DNA from 2 places in the Saccharothrix sp. NPDC042600 genome. Region 2 is predicted to be linked to the other one. Evidence: riboswitches for the same ligand, from Rfam matches in the RefSeq annotation. Region 2 holds a riboswitch; the other holds the start of a gene.
The links. Region 2 has a riboswitch for thiamine pyrophosphate ahead of thiO (glycine oxidase ThiO). Riboswitches for the same ligand answer to the same signal wherever they lie in the genome.

Region 1 (6,916 bases), on a different contig from region 2:
CGATCGGCAGCACCCCGCCGTCGGGCCACAGCGCCCGGAACGCGAGCCCCACCACGACCGTCGGCAGCACGAACGGCACCATCACCGCCGCCCGCACCACGCCGGTGCCCCACACCCGGCACCGGGCCAGCAGGAACGCCACCGGCAGGCCCGTGACCAGCGCCAACAGCGTCGCGGCGAGCGCTTGGCCGAGCGTGAACCCGACCAGCTCCCACGTCTCGGGAGCGCCGATCACGGGCAGCACCCCGCCCTCGCCCAGCCCGAGGCCGACGATCGCGACCACCGGCCAGGCGAAGAACACCCCCAGGAACCCCAGGGGCAGGAGCGCGGCGAACGACCAGCCCAGCCCCGCGCGTGCGAACGTCCCGGTCAGCCCTGCACGAGTGCGCGCCATTGCTGCACCCACCGCTCGCGGTTGGCGTCGACCTGGCTCGCGGGCAGGGTGCGGGCCTTCTCCGGCAGCGGAGCGGCCTTGGTCCACGCCTCGGGCAGCGCCACGCCCTCGCGCGACGGGTACACGTACATCTGGCCCGGCACGTCGGCCTGGAACTTCTCCCCGAGCAGGAAGTCCACGACCTTGCGCGCGTCCTCGGCGTTCTTCGTGCCCTCCAGCACGCCCGCGTACTCGACCTGGCGGTAGCAGGTGTCCAGCAGCGCCTTGGTGCGCGGCGTGCCGTCGTCGCCGATCTCCGCCGACGGCGAGGACGCGTAGGAGACGACGATCGGGCGCGGGCCCTTGCCGCTGGAGCCGGAGAAGTCCTGGGTGTAGGCCTCCTCCCAGCCGGAGACGACCTTGACGCCGTTCGCCTTGAGCCTGGTCCAGTAGTCCGGCCAGCCGGACTCGCCGAACTCCGCGACCGTGCCGAGCAGGAACGCGAGGCCCGGCGAGGACGTGGCCGGGTCCTCCACGACCAGCTTGTCCTTGAACTTCGGGTCCGCCAGGTCGGCGTAGGTCTTCGGCGCGTCCGCGCCCACCGCGGCCACGTCGATGTTCACGCACACGTCGCCGACGTCCACCGCGTGCAGGCGGTTGGGCGGGTCGAGCTGGTAGCGCTGCGCGCCCTTGCCGGCCTCGGCGGAGGCGTACTCGGCGAACACGCCCTCCTTCAGGGCGCGCGAGGCGAAGGTGGAGTCCACGCCGAACGCCACGTCCCCGATCGGGTTGCCCTTGGTCAGGACCAGCTTGTTCGTCATGGCGCCGGCGTCACCACTGGCCAGCGTCTTGATGGTGATCCCGGTCTCGGCCTTGAAGGCGTCGAGCAGCTCGGGCTTCACCGCGAACGAGTCGTGCGTCACGAGGGTGACGACGCGTTCGCCCTGCGGCGCTTGGCCCGTGGTCGCGGAGCACGCGGCCAGCGAGGCCGCCGCGACGGCGACGGTCAGCACTCGTCGGAACATCGTTTCTCTCCCTACGCCGGCATGATCCGGATCAGGTGGACGGTCGAGGGCTTGCGAGCCCTCCTCTCAGCCCGGCGCATCACCGGACTCCCGTGGCGAACGCGCAGTTTACGCCACGCGGTGGGACCATCGGGGCATGGCCGAGCTGCTGACCGACGACCAGGTGACCGCCGCGCTGTCGACGCTGCCCGACTGGAGCGCCCGCGACGGCGCGCTCGTCCGCACGGCGGAGCTGCCCAGCTTCGCGCAGGCGATCCAGGTGGTGAACCGGGTCGCGGAGATCGCCGAGAACGACAACCACCACCCGGACATCGACATCCGCTGGCGCACGCTGACCTTCCGGTGCAGCACCCACTCCAGCGGCGGGATCACCGCGCTGGACGTGTCACTGGCGGAGGAGATCGACGGCGTCCTCGACGCGCTCGCGTGACCTCTCGCGCAGCACCACGCCGATCGCGACCAGGGTGAGCAGGCCCACCGCCGGGTAGACCCAGCCGAGCAGGGACAGGTACCAGGGGCGGGAGATGATCCAGATCGACGGCTGGGCGTGGAGCAGGAACGAGATCAGGTAGCTGCCGATCGCGAGCACCCACGCCCACGCCGTCACGGCCGCGAGCCGGTGCCGCACGCCGTAGATCAGCCACATCAGCGCGGGCACCGCCCAGACCCAGTGGTGGCTCCACGAGATCGGCGACACCAGCAGGCCCAGGAACTGGACGGCGACGACCATCGCCAGCGTGTCGGTGGCCTTGACCGCCCACCACAGCGCCCACGCGGCGCACGCGACCGCGACCGCGACGCCGACCAGGTAGATCGGCCCGGCCTCGACGTCGTAGCCGACCGTCCGGGACAGCGCCGCGCGCAGCGACTGGTTGATCGCCGACCCGACCGGTCCGACGCGCGTGGCGTCGCCGAGCAGGTGGAACCAGAACTGGTTCGACTGGCCCGCGGAGATCGCGAACCCGAGCAGGACCGTGCCGGCGAACGCGACGAACGACCACACCGCGGCCTTGTACTTGCGGGTGACCAGGAAGTAGAGCCCGGAGATCGCCGGGGTGAGCTTGACGCCGGCCGCGACGCCGACGCCCAGTCCCGCGAGCCAGGGCCGCGCGCTGACCAGCGTGCCGATCAGCAGCGCCGCCAGCACCAGGTTGATCTGCCCGTAGTTGAGGGTGGTGCGGACCGGTTCGACCCACACGAACAACGCGGTCCACAGCATCGCGCGGCGGGGGTCGGCGCTGCCGACCAGGGTGAGCGCCTTGCGGGTCAGGAAGTACAGGCACGCCAGGCTGAGCAGCTGCCAGAACCAGCGCGCCACGCCCCACGGCACCCACGACAGCGGCACGAACACGAACGCCGAGAACGGCGGGTAGGTGAACGGCAGCGCGAACTGCTCGGAGAACTCCTTGAGCCGCCACTGGTACAGCTCGCCGGTGAACAGCTCGGGCGAGGCGTTGCGGTAGACCATCAGGTCCACCATGGTCATCTTCGCCTGCAGCGCGACCATCGCGAGGTGGCCGACCAGGGACAGCCCCAGCAGCCACGGCGCGACCCTCAGCACGCGCGCCTCGACCTTGATCACGCCACCTCCACCACGATCGTGTGAATTGCACGACTGCCGGCCAACGAAACCGGGTACCCGGACGTCTGGACGAGTGGGAGATCTACGCAAGGGGATTCGTATGACCGCCGACATCGTCGTGTTCACCGTCGCCGCGCTGGGCATGCTGGCCACAGCAGGTGGCGTGTTCGCACTCGCCCGCCACAGCCGCAACCAAGTGCGGTGACCGGAGTCGGGTTCGGACACTACCCGAACGCCCGATCAGGGCCCGCCCCGTCCGGGGTCGGGCCCTGATCCGTTCGAGGGCACGAGCGCCCCTCGGCACGAGCGCCCCTCGGCACGAGCGGGCCTCGGCACGAGCGGGCCTCGGCACGAGCGGGCCTCGGCACCGGCGGACCAGCCGGTCACACGTTGAAGCGGAACTCCACCACGTCGCCGTCGGCCATCACGTAGTCCTTGCCCTCCATGCGGACCTTGCCGGCGGCCTTCGCGGCGGCCATCGAGCCGGCTTCCACCAGGTCGGTGAACGAGACGACCTCGGCCTTGATGAAGCCGCGTTCGAAGTCCGTGTGGATGACACCCGCCGCCTGGGGCGCGGTCGCGCCCTTCGGGATGGTCCACGCCCGGGATTCCTTCGGGCCGGCCGTCAGGTAGGTCTGCAGGCCCAGGGTGTGGAAGCCGGCGCGGGCCAGGGCGTGCAGGCCCGGCTCGTGCTGGCCGATGGACTCCAGCAGCTCGCGCGCGGACTCCTCGTCCAGCTCCAGCAGCTCGGCCTCGACCTTCGCGTCCAGGAACACCGCGTCGGCGGGCGCGACCAGCTCGCGCAGCTCCTTCAGCTTCGCCTCGTCGGTCAGCACGCCCTCGTCCGCGTTGAACACGTACAGGAACGGCTTGGTCGTCAGCAGGCTCAGCTCGCGCAGCAGCTCGCCGTCGACCTCCGCCTGCGCCGCGAACAGCGTCCGGCCGGAGTCGAGGACCGCGCGCGCCTTGAGCGCCGCGTCGAGGGCGGGCCGGCGGTCCTTGACCGTCCGCGCCTCCTTCTCCAGCCTCGGCACGGCCTTCTCCAGCGTCTGGAGGTCCGCGAGGATCAGCTCGGTGTTGATCGTCTCGATGTCGGCCGCCGGGTCCACGCGGCCGTCGACGTGCACCACGTCGTCGTCGGCGAACACCCGGATGACCTGGCAGATCGCGTTCGCCTCGCGGATGTTCGCGAGGAACTTGTTGCCCAGGCCGGCGCCTTCGGACGCGCCCTTGACGATGCCCGCGATGTCGACGAACGACACCACGGCGGGCACCTCGCGCTCCGAGCCGAAGATCTCCGCCAGCTTGCCGAGGCGGGCGTCCGGCAACGGCACCACGCCGACGTTGGGCTCGATGGTCGCGAACGGGTAGTTCGCCGCGAGCACGTCGTTGCGCGTGAGGGCGTTGAACAGGGTGGACTTGCCGACGTTGGGCAGGCCGACGATACCGAGGGTCAAACTCACGGGGGGTGAGTCTACGCGGTGGGACGCCATGTCCGATTCCCGCGAGACCCCAGGTGCCGGCGGTGGCACAGTGAAGCTCATGTTGGTCGACGCCGAACGCGCCTACCGGGCGGTCGCGGCCCGGGACGCCCGGTTCGACGGGTGCTTCATCCTGGCGGTCCGGACCACCCGGATCTACTGCCGCCCGTCGTGCCCGGCCGTCACGCCCAAGCAGCGCAACGCCGAGTTCTACCCGACCGCCGCCGCCGCGCAGTCGGCCGGTTACCGCGCGTGCCGGCGCTGCCTGCCCGACGCCGTGCCCGGCTCCCCGGAGTGGAACCTGCGGGCCGACCTGGCCGCCCGCGCCATGCGCCTCATCGCGGACGGCGTGGTCGAGCGCGACGGCGTGCCGGGCCTGGCCGCGCGCCTCGGGTACTCCGAGCGGCACCTGACCCGCGTGCTGACCGCCGAGCTGGGGGCCGGTCCGCTGGCCCTGGCGCGGGCGCACCGGGCGCACTCCGCCCGGCTGCTGATCGAGACCACGGACCTGTCGTTCACCGACATCGCGTTCGCGGCGGGGTTCGCGAGCGTGCGGCAGTTCAACGACACGATCCGGGCCGTGTTCGCCGCCACGCCGTCGGAGATGCGGTCCAAGCGCAAGGTCGTCGGCACGGCGGGGCGGATCACGCTGCGCCTGCCGTACCGGCCGCCGTTCGACGCGGCGGGGCTGCTGGCGTCGTTCCGGGAGTCCGCGATCCCGGGCGTGGAGCACGTCACCGACACCTCCTACGCGCGGTCGCTGCGGCTGCCGCACGGGCAGGCGACGGTCCTGCTGGAGCCCGCCGACGGGTACGTGTCGTGCTCGCTGCGGCTGGGCGACCTGCGGGACCTGGGCAGCGCGGTGAGCCGGGTGCGCCGCCTGCTGGACCTCGACGCCGACCCGCAGGCGGTGGACGAGTTCCTCGGCGGCGACCCGCTGCTGCGCCCGCTCGTGCAGGCGCGCCCCGGGGTGCGGCTGCCGGGCAGCGTGGACGGGGCCGAGACCCTGCTGCGCGCGCTGGGGCACGTGTCCCCCGGCGAACCGCTGGACATCCCGGACGGGCCGGTGACCCACCTGTACCCGGCGCCCGCCGACATCGACTCGCCCGTCGCGGCGGCGTTGGCGTCCGGCGCGCTGGTGGTGGACGTGGGGCGCGACGCCGACGAGCTGGCGGCCGAGCTGTCCGCGTTCCCCGGCGTGGGGCCCGGGATCGCCCGGTACGTCGTGATGCGCGTGCTCGGCGCGCCCGACATCCCTTTGACCACGGACAACACGGCGTGGCGGCCCTGGCGGTCCTACGCCGAGATGCACCTCAGGAGGACCGCGTGACCACCGCCTTCTCGTCCACTGTGGACACCCCGATCGGCCCCTTCACCGCCGTGGTGGCGGCGGACGGGTCCGTGCTGGCCAGCGGGTGGACCGGGACCGTGGACGACCTGCTGCCGCAGGTGTCGCCGTCGCTGCGCCCCGCGAGCCTGACCACCCGCCGCGACCTGGGCGGGGTGACCCGGGCCGTGCGCGGCTACCACGCGGGCGACCTGGCGGCGATCGACGACGTCCCGGTGCGGCAGCGGTCCGGCGAGTTCATGGAACAGGCGTGGACGGCGCTGCGCACGGTGCCGGCGGGCAAGCCGGTCAGCTACGCGGACTACGCGCTGCTGGCCGGGCGTCCGTCGGCGGTGCGTGCGGCGGCTTCGGCTTGCGCGCGCAACGCGGCGACCTTGTTCGTGCCCTGCCACCGCGTGGTCCGCACGGGCGGCGCGATCGGCAACTTCCGGTGGGGCGTGGACGTGAAGCGCTGGCTGCTCAACCACGAGGCGGCCCTCACCTGACGGCTGTCGGGCGGCGCATGACGGTGTCGGCGGCGGATGAGGGCTGTCGGGCGGCGCATGGCGGTGTCGGGCGGCGCATGGCGGCTGTCAGCGAAATCGGTGGCATGGCACCGCGCGCAGGCGTTACCTGGACAGCATGACCTCCGTGCTGATCGGGGTGGAGAACATCTCCACGCCCAAGTGGGCGAAGGTGGGGCGCAAGGCCGCGACGGTCAGCCTCGGCAAGGCGTTGCGCAGCCTGCCGGAAGCGATCCGCGTGGTCGTCCGGTTGGCCTGGCGGACCTCGCCGAAGCTGACCGTCGCCGCCGCCGTCGTGCACGTGGTGAGCGGGTGCGTGACGGCGTTCGGGCTGCTCGCCACGGCGGACGTCTTCACCGCCCTGCTGCGCGACGGACCCACGCCGCAACGCGTCGCCGAGTCGTTGCCCGCGCTGGCCGTGGTGGTCGGCTCGTACGCCGCGCGGGCGCTGCTCGACACCGCCGTGGCGGCCGTGGAGAGCTCGTTGCGGCCCAGGGTGTCGCGGGCCGCGAACGACGAGGTCACGGCGGTGCTGGTGCGGGCGGAGCTGCTGGCGTTCGAGGACGCCGACTTCCGCGAACTGGCCCGCCAGGGCGGCCGGCAC
Region 2 (6,916 bases):
CGGGAGTTCCTGCGCGCCCACGACCACGCCACCGTGCTGCACCTCGCCTGCGGCCTGGACACCCGCGTGTTCCGCCTCGACCCCGGCCCGCACACCCGCTGGGTGGACGTGGACCTCCCGCAGGTCGTGACGCTGCGGGAGCGGCTGCTGCCCGTCCCCACCGGCGACTACCGGCTGATCGCCGCGTCGGTCACCGACGACGGGTGGCTCGCCGAGGTGCCCGACGACCGGCCCACCGTCGTGGTCGCCGAGGGCCTGACGATGTACCTGCGCGAGCACGAGGTCAGGGCTCTGGTGGCGAAGGTGGTCGACCGGTTCCCGAGCGGGGAGCTGCTGTTCGACGTCTACGGGTCGTTCGGGATCAAGCTGCAGAAGCTCGTGCCCGCCGTGCGCCGGTCCGGCGCGACCCTGCACTGGGGCCTGGACGACCCGCGCGCGCTGGAGGAGTGGGGCGTCACGCTCGTCGAGGACGTGCGCAGCCTGGAGCTGCCGGAGATCGCGCGGATGCCCGCGTCGGGCCGCATCCCGCTCCGGGTCATGGCCAAGCTGCCCGGCGTCAGGGACGTGGGCCGGATCCTCAAATACCGGTTCTAGGCCAACCGGACCAAGACTCGCGCGTCTCCTAGGGCATGAGCGCACGACAGGACGCTTACATCGCGGAGTTGGTGTTGAGCCAACCCGAAGTGATCGCCGGCTTGTTCGTCGGGTGCCTGGGGATCGGCACGGCGGCGCTGTTCCTGGCCCGCCGGCTGGGGTGGCGGCCGGTGCCGGCGGCGTTGGCCGGGTGCGGCTTGGCGCTGGCCCTCGCCGTCACGCTGGGCCGGCCGGGCGTGCTGGACGCCGGGGTGCTCACCACCGACCCCATCGGCTGGTGCGTGGCCAACGAGTTCTCCCTCACCGGGTCGCTGCAACGCCTCAACCTGCTGATGCTGGTGCCGTTCGCGTTCTTCGCCACGATCGCGACCGGGCGGCCGGTGGTGGTGCTCGCGCTGTCCGCCGGGTTGAGCGGGACGGTGGAACTGGTGCAGGCCACCACGGGCCTGGGGGTGTGCGAGGCGCAGGACTTCGCCAACAACACCGTCGGCGCGACGTTCGCCGTGCTGGTCGCCTGGCTGATCACCCTGCTCGTCACAGCCGTGACAGGTAGCGCTCGTACAGAGCGCGGAGATCGACCCGCTCGGGATCCAGCAACCACAAGGTGACCGCGCCTTCGAGGAACGCCGCCAGCTCGGTCGCGGCCTCCTCGCCCAACAGCGCCGCGCACGCCGACCGCAGCGCCCGGCTGCGCGCGAGGAACCGTTCGCGCACCTCGGAACCCAGGGCCGCCAGGTGCTCGGCCTGCAGCACGACGTGCAGCGTGGCCAGGCCGGCGTGCTCCGCCGTGTGCTCGGCGTCGGCCAGCAACGCCGCGACCAGCCCGTCCCGCCCGCCGTCGAGGTGGCCGGAGACCCGGGCCGCCGCCCGCGCGTCGAACTCGTCCAGAACGGCTCGGAGCAGGTTCTCCTTGGACCCGAAGTGGTGGATGACCGCCGAGGGCGTCACCCCGGCGCGGGCGGCGATCGCGGCCACCCCCGTCCCGGCGTAGCCCTGCTGCCCGAACAGGTCGATGGCGGCGTCCACCATCGCGCGTCGCCGCTCGACGCCGCGCTTCTGCACCTGCCCCTTGACCCCTGCGATGGACGGGAGTTTATCGGGGTGCGGCGGCGGGCGGCGACCATTAACCTGCACGGCCATGCAGGAAAATGAGCTGAGGACCGAGATCCTCATCGACGCCCCGCCCGCCGCGGTGTGGGCGGTGCTGACCGACTTCGGCCGGTACCGCGAGTGGAACAGCCTGATCGAGTACGTGTCGGGCACGGCGGAGGAAGGTGCGGAGGTCCGCACGCGCGCGGCGTGGGGCTCACCGGCCGAGCGCGAGTTCGAGGGCCGCATCACGGCCGTGCGGCCGCCGTCCCTGCTCGCCTCGGAGGGCGGCGACCCGGAGCTGTTCTTCGGCCGCCACCGGTGGGAGCTGACCCCCGAGGGCACGGGGACGCGCATGGTGAACCGCGAGGTGTGGACGGGTCCGCTGGCGGAGTCGGTCTACGCGCAGAGCAAGGACCTGCTCACGGCCGAGTTCGAGGCCTTCAACCAGGCCCTGAAGGCCGAGGTCGAACGCCCGTGACGGGGCGGGTCGGCGGGGTCAGCCGACCTCGCCGACCAGTTCCTCCAGCGCCGGCAGGGCGTCCAGCAGGGCGGTCCGGTGCTCGGGGGACAGCTCCTCGATCCGGCGCTGCAGCTCCCGCACGCGCGCCGACCGCACCCCGGACACCATGGTCACGCCCTCCGGCGTCGGGGTGGCCAGCCACGCCCGGCCGTCCTGCGGGTCCGGGTCGCGCTTGACGTAACCGGCCTCCACCAGCGCCGCCACGATGCGGGACAGGGTGGGCGGCGCCACGCCCTCCTTCGCGGCCAGGTCACCCAGGCGCATGGGGCCGCAGCGGGCCAACGTGGCGAGCGCGGACACCGCGCCGGGGCCGAGTCCCGGGGACCCGGTGCGGCGCAGCAGCCGCGACAGCCTGCCGATCGCGAGGTACAGCCGGGCGGTGGCGTCCTCGACCTGCTCGGCGGCCATCGCACCTCCAACGGACACGAAGGGTGGAATGAAGCATCCATCATGCCGGGTGCACCGCCGACCGCCACCGCCCGTCGGGTGATCAACGCATCAGACGTCCGGCGCAGGACTGGACGCGTGGGCCCAGAACCGCTGCGGGATGCGGCCCGCCAGCCGGGCCAGCCTGCCCGCTTCCACGCCGGCGCGCATGGCCGCCGCCATCCGGGCCGGGTCCTGGGCCCGGGTCACCGCAGTGGCCAAGAGCACAGCCGAACAGCCCAGTTCCATGGCCAGCGCGGCGTCCGAGGCGGTGCCGATGCCCGCGTCGAGGATCACCGGCACGCCCGCGCGGGCCACGACCAACTCGATGTTGTGCGGGTTGCGGATGCCCAGCCCGGTGCCGATCGGCGAGCCCAGCGGCATGACGGCCGCGCAACCCACGTCCTCCAGGCGGCGGGCCAGCACCGGGTCGTCGTTGGTGTAGGGCAGGACCACGAACCCGTCGTCCACCAGCCGCTCGGCGGCCTCCACCAGCTCGATCGGGTCCGGCAGGAGGGTCTGCTCGTCGGCGACGACCTCCAGCTTGACCCAGTTCGTCTCCAACGCCTCGCGCGCCAGCCGGGCGGTCAACACGGCCTCCGCCGCGCCCCGGCAGCCCGCGGTGTTGGGCAGCACGTCGATCCCGAGGCGGCGCAACAGGTCCAGCACGCCGCCGCCGGCGGAGTCCAGGCGGCGCATGGCCACCGTCGTCAACTCGGTGCCCGACGCCACCAGCGCCTTCTCCAGCACGGCCAGGTTCGCCGCGCCGCCGGTGCCCATGACCAGCCGGGACCCGAACTCCCGGCCCGCGATGACCAGCGGATCGTCCACGTCAGCCTCCCTGCACAGCGGTGAGCACCTCGACGGCCGCGCCCTCGGGCACCGGGGTGGACGCCCAGGCGGCGCGCGGCACGACCTCGCCGTCCAGCGCCACGGCGACCCCGGAGGCCGGCGCGCCCAACAGGTCCAGGACGGCCGCGACGGTCGCCCCGTCGGCCAGTTCCCGCTCCTGACCATTCACCCGAGCCTTCACCCGTGTCCTCCTTCGCGAGCTTCCCGGAGCAGGTCGAGCACCCGTCGCGCCGTCACGGGCGCGAGCAGCAGACCGTTGCGGTGGTGGCCGGTGGCGGCCAGCACGCCGGGTTCGAGCCACCGGACGACCGGCGCGTTGTCCGGGCTGCCCGCCCGGAACCCGGCGGCGCACTCGGCCAGCGCGTACTCGGCGATCCCCGGCCACACCACCTCGGCGTCGCGCACCAGGTCCCGCACGCCGCCGACGGTGACGTCCGCGTCGAACCCGGCCTCGTACTGGGTCGCGCCGAGCACCAGCCCGTCCGCGCGCGGCACCAGGTAGACCGGGCGGCCGGAGACGTGGGCGCGGAGGGTGTGCGTGGGCGGCGGCAGCGCGCCGGGCCTGGTCCGCAGCCGCAGGATCTCGCCCTTGACCGGCCGGATCACGTCCTTCAGGGCCGGGTGCAGGTCCCGGCTCCACGCCCCGGCGGCGATGACGGTGACCGCCGAGTCCACTGTGGACTTCCCGGTGAACCGCACGCCGTTCTCGGCGCACGCCCGCCGCAGGGCGTCGAGCAGGAGCCGGTTGTCCACCGACAGGTCGCCGGGCACGGACAGTCCACTGCGGACGGTCGGACCGAGGCCGGGTTCCAGCGCGCGCAGCTCGCGCCTGGTCACCCGGTCGGCCGCGCGGCCCATCCGGCCCAGGTAGGCGCACAACTGGTCCAGCACCTCGGCGTCCGCGGCGTCGACCGCCACGGCCAGCGTCCCGACCCGGCTCAGCGGCACGTCCAGCGCCGCCGCGAACCCCGGCCACAGCTCCAGCGACTCCACGCCCAGGGCCAGCACGTCCTCGTCACCGGGCCACGCCTCGGTGATCGGCGCGAGCATCCCGCCCGCCACCCACGACCCGCCGTGCGGCGACGCGTGGTCGACCACGGTCACGTCGAACCCGTCGCGCGCCGCGAACCACGCGGCGGACAGCCCGACGACACCGCCGCCCACGACGGTGATCCCACTCGCACTTGCCAAGGCACTCACGCTCCCTGCGCCGGCATGACCCGGATCAGGTTCGACGGTCGGAGCGAACCACGCTCCCTCTCAGCCCGGTGTTCTCCAGGCTCCCGTGCGGACCACGTCCACCGTAGCGCACGATTCCGGCCGGCGGTTACGGTGCCGGGCGTGCCAGGACTCGACGGAACGCAAATCAGGCGGCGGCTCGCCGACTCGCTGCTCTACCTCTGCACGCCCACGCGGCCCGACCTCGCGGACTTCGCCGACGCCGTGCTGGCGGGCGGCGTGGACATCGTGCAGTTGCGCGAGAAGGGCCTGGAGGCCAAGCAGGAGATCGCGGCGCTGGAGGTGCTGGCCGAGGCGTGCGCCCGGCACGGCGCGCTGCTCGCGGTCAACGACCGGGCCGACGTCGCGCACGCCGTGGGCGCGGACGTGCTGCACCTGGGCCAGGACGACCTGCCGGTGCCGGCCGCCCGCCGCGTCCTCGGCGACGACGTGGTGATCGGGCGCTCGACGCACGACGTGGACCAGGCGCGGGCGGCGGCGATCGAGCCGGGCGTGGACTACTTCTGCACCGGCCCGTGCTGGCCGACGCCGACCAAGCCGGGCCGCCCCGCGCCGGGCCTGGACCTGGTCCGCGCGACCGCCGGGGCGACGGACCGGCCGTGGTTCGCCATCGGCGGCATCGACCGCGAGCGGCTGCCCGAGGTGCTCGCCGCCGGCGCGTCGCGCGTGGTCGTGGTGCGCGCCATCACGGACGCGGAGGACCCGAAAACCGCCGCAGCATCGTTGAAACTTCAACTAAAAGGCGTACAGTCGTAGGCGTGATGCCTGTGCTGTACCTGGGCCACGGGGCTCCCCCGCTGGCCGACGACGAACGGTGGACCGGCGAGCTGAGGTCGTGGTCCGCGACGCTCCCGCGCCCGGAGTCGATCCTGGTGGTGTCCGCGCACTGGGAAGCGGACCCGCTGACGCTCGGCGCGACCACGACCGTGCCGCTGACCTACGACTTCTGGGGCTTCCCGCAGCGGTACTACGAGGTCACCTACGAGGCCCCCGGCGCGCCCGAGCTGGCGGCTTCGGTGGCCAAGCTGGTCGACGAGCCCGTGCACCGGGACGAGGCGCGCGGGCTCGACCACGGCGCTTACGTGCCGTTGAAGGAGATGTTTCCCGACGCGGACGTCCCGGTGCTCCAGATGTCCATGCCGACCCTGGACCCGCGCCGGCTGTTCGAGGTGGGTCGGCGGTTGGCCCCGCTGCGCGACCAGGGCGTGCTCATCGTCGGCAGCGGGTTCATGACGCACAACCTGAGCTGCGTCGACATGCGGCAGGGGCCGGACTACGCGCCGCCGTCGTGGTCGGCGGAGTTCGACGACTGGGCGGGCCGGGCACTGGTCGAGGGCGACGTGGACGCGTTGCTGGACTTCCGGCACAAGGCCCCGGCGGCCGGCGTCGCGCACCCCAGGACGGAGCACTTCGCGCCGCTGTTCGTGTCGTTGGGGGCGAGCGCGGACCAGGAGGCGGCCACCACGGTCGAGGGCTTCTGGTACGGCCTGTCGAAGCGGTCCGTGCAGTTCTCATGACCCGCTGAGCCGCGAGCCGCGAGCCATCCGACGCGGCACCCCCGGGGCCTGAGGGGGAGGAGGGACAGGCCCCGGGGGTGCTTTCACGCGGTGCGCGGTCCGCAGGGGGAAGTGACCGCGCGCCCCAAGTGCGTCACCCGATCGTCAGGCGCAGGCCGTAGACGCTCAGGATCTCGTTGAGCGGTTGGAAGTAGGTCGTGCCGCCCGAGGAGCAGTTGCCGGAACCGCCGGAGGTCACGCCCTGGGCCTGGCCGAAGCTGGTGCCCGCGACCCACGAGCCGCCCGAGTCGCCCGGCTCCGCGCAGGCGCTGGTGCGGGTCAGGCCGTAGACCGTGCCCTGCGGGTAGTTCACCGTCGAGTTCTTGGCCTGGACGGTGCCGCAGCGCCAGCCCGTGGTGGAGCCGGAGCGGCAGATGGTCGCGCCGACGGCCGCCTCCGACGAGCCGCGGACGGTGACGTTGGTGCCGTTGTAGCGGTTCACCCACGGCCGCGAGGTCCAGCTGGAGTTCGTCGCGACCCAGGCGTAGTCGTTGCCGGGGAACGACGAGCCGCGGAACGTGCCCTGGGACACGCGGTTGTAGCCGGTGGTGGTGGTGCCGACCCGGCCGCAGTGCCCGGCGGTCACGAAACCGCCCGACACCGAGAAGCCGACCGAGCACCGGCCGCCGCTGCCCAT

Region 1: another riboswitch for thiamine pyrophosphate. It lies ahead of AB0A74_RS35640 (thiamine ABC transporter substrate-binding protein); the one in region 2 lies ahead of thiO (glycine oxidase ThiO).

The regions. Positions count from the first base shown of each region.
Region 1 is NZ_JBEZBW010000102.1:1,659-8,574, reverse strand. Features, by position in the region: gene AB0A74_RS35645 (iron ABC transporter permease) at 1-394, opposite strand, end outside; gene AB0A74_RS35640 (thiamine ABC transporter substrate-binding protein) at 370-1,398, opposite strand; TPP riboswitch at 1,390-1,503, opposite strand; gene AB0A74_RS35635 (4a-hydroxytetrahydrobiopterin dehydratase) at 1,535-1,828, shown strand; gene AB0A74_RS35630 (mannosyltransferase) at 1,784-2,980, opposite strand; gene ychF (redox-regulated ATPase YchF) at 3,364-4,443, opposite strand; gene AB0A74_RS35620 (AlkA N-terminal domain-containing protein) at 4,523-5,791, shown strand; gene AB0A74_RS35615 (methylated-DNA--[protein]-cysteine S-methyltransferase) at 5,788-6,294, shown strand; gene AB0A74_RS35610 (ABC transporter ATP-binding protein) at 6,431-6,916, shown strand, end outside.
Region 2 is NZ_JBEZBW010000110.1:14,506-21,421, forward strand. Features, by position in the region: gene AB0A74_RS36740 (class I SAM-dependent methyltransferase) at 1-594, shown strand, start outside; gene AB0A74_RS36745 (VanZ family protein) at 630-1,202, shown strand; gene AB0A74_RS36750 (helix-turn-helix domain-containing protein) at 1,129-1,734, opposite strand; gene AB0A74_RS36755 (SRPBCC domain-containing protein) at 1,733-2,164, shown strand; gene AB0A74_RS36760 (MarR family transcriptional regulator) at 2,183-2,614, opposite strand; gene AB0A74_RS36765 (thiazole synthase) at 2,705-3,463, opposite strand; gene thiS (sulfur carrier protein ThiS) at 3,465-3,665, opposite strand; gene thiO (glycine oxidase ThiO) at 3,662-4,675, opposite strand; TPP riboswitch at 4,670-4,781, opposite strand; gene thiE (thiamine phosphate synthase) at 4,826-5,479, shown strand; gene AB0A74_RS36785 (class III extradiol ring-cleavage dioxygenase) at 5,485-6,240, shown strand; gene AB0A74_RS36790 (S1 family peptidase) at 6,374-6,916, opposite strand, start outside.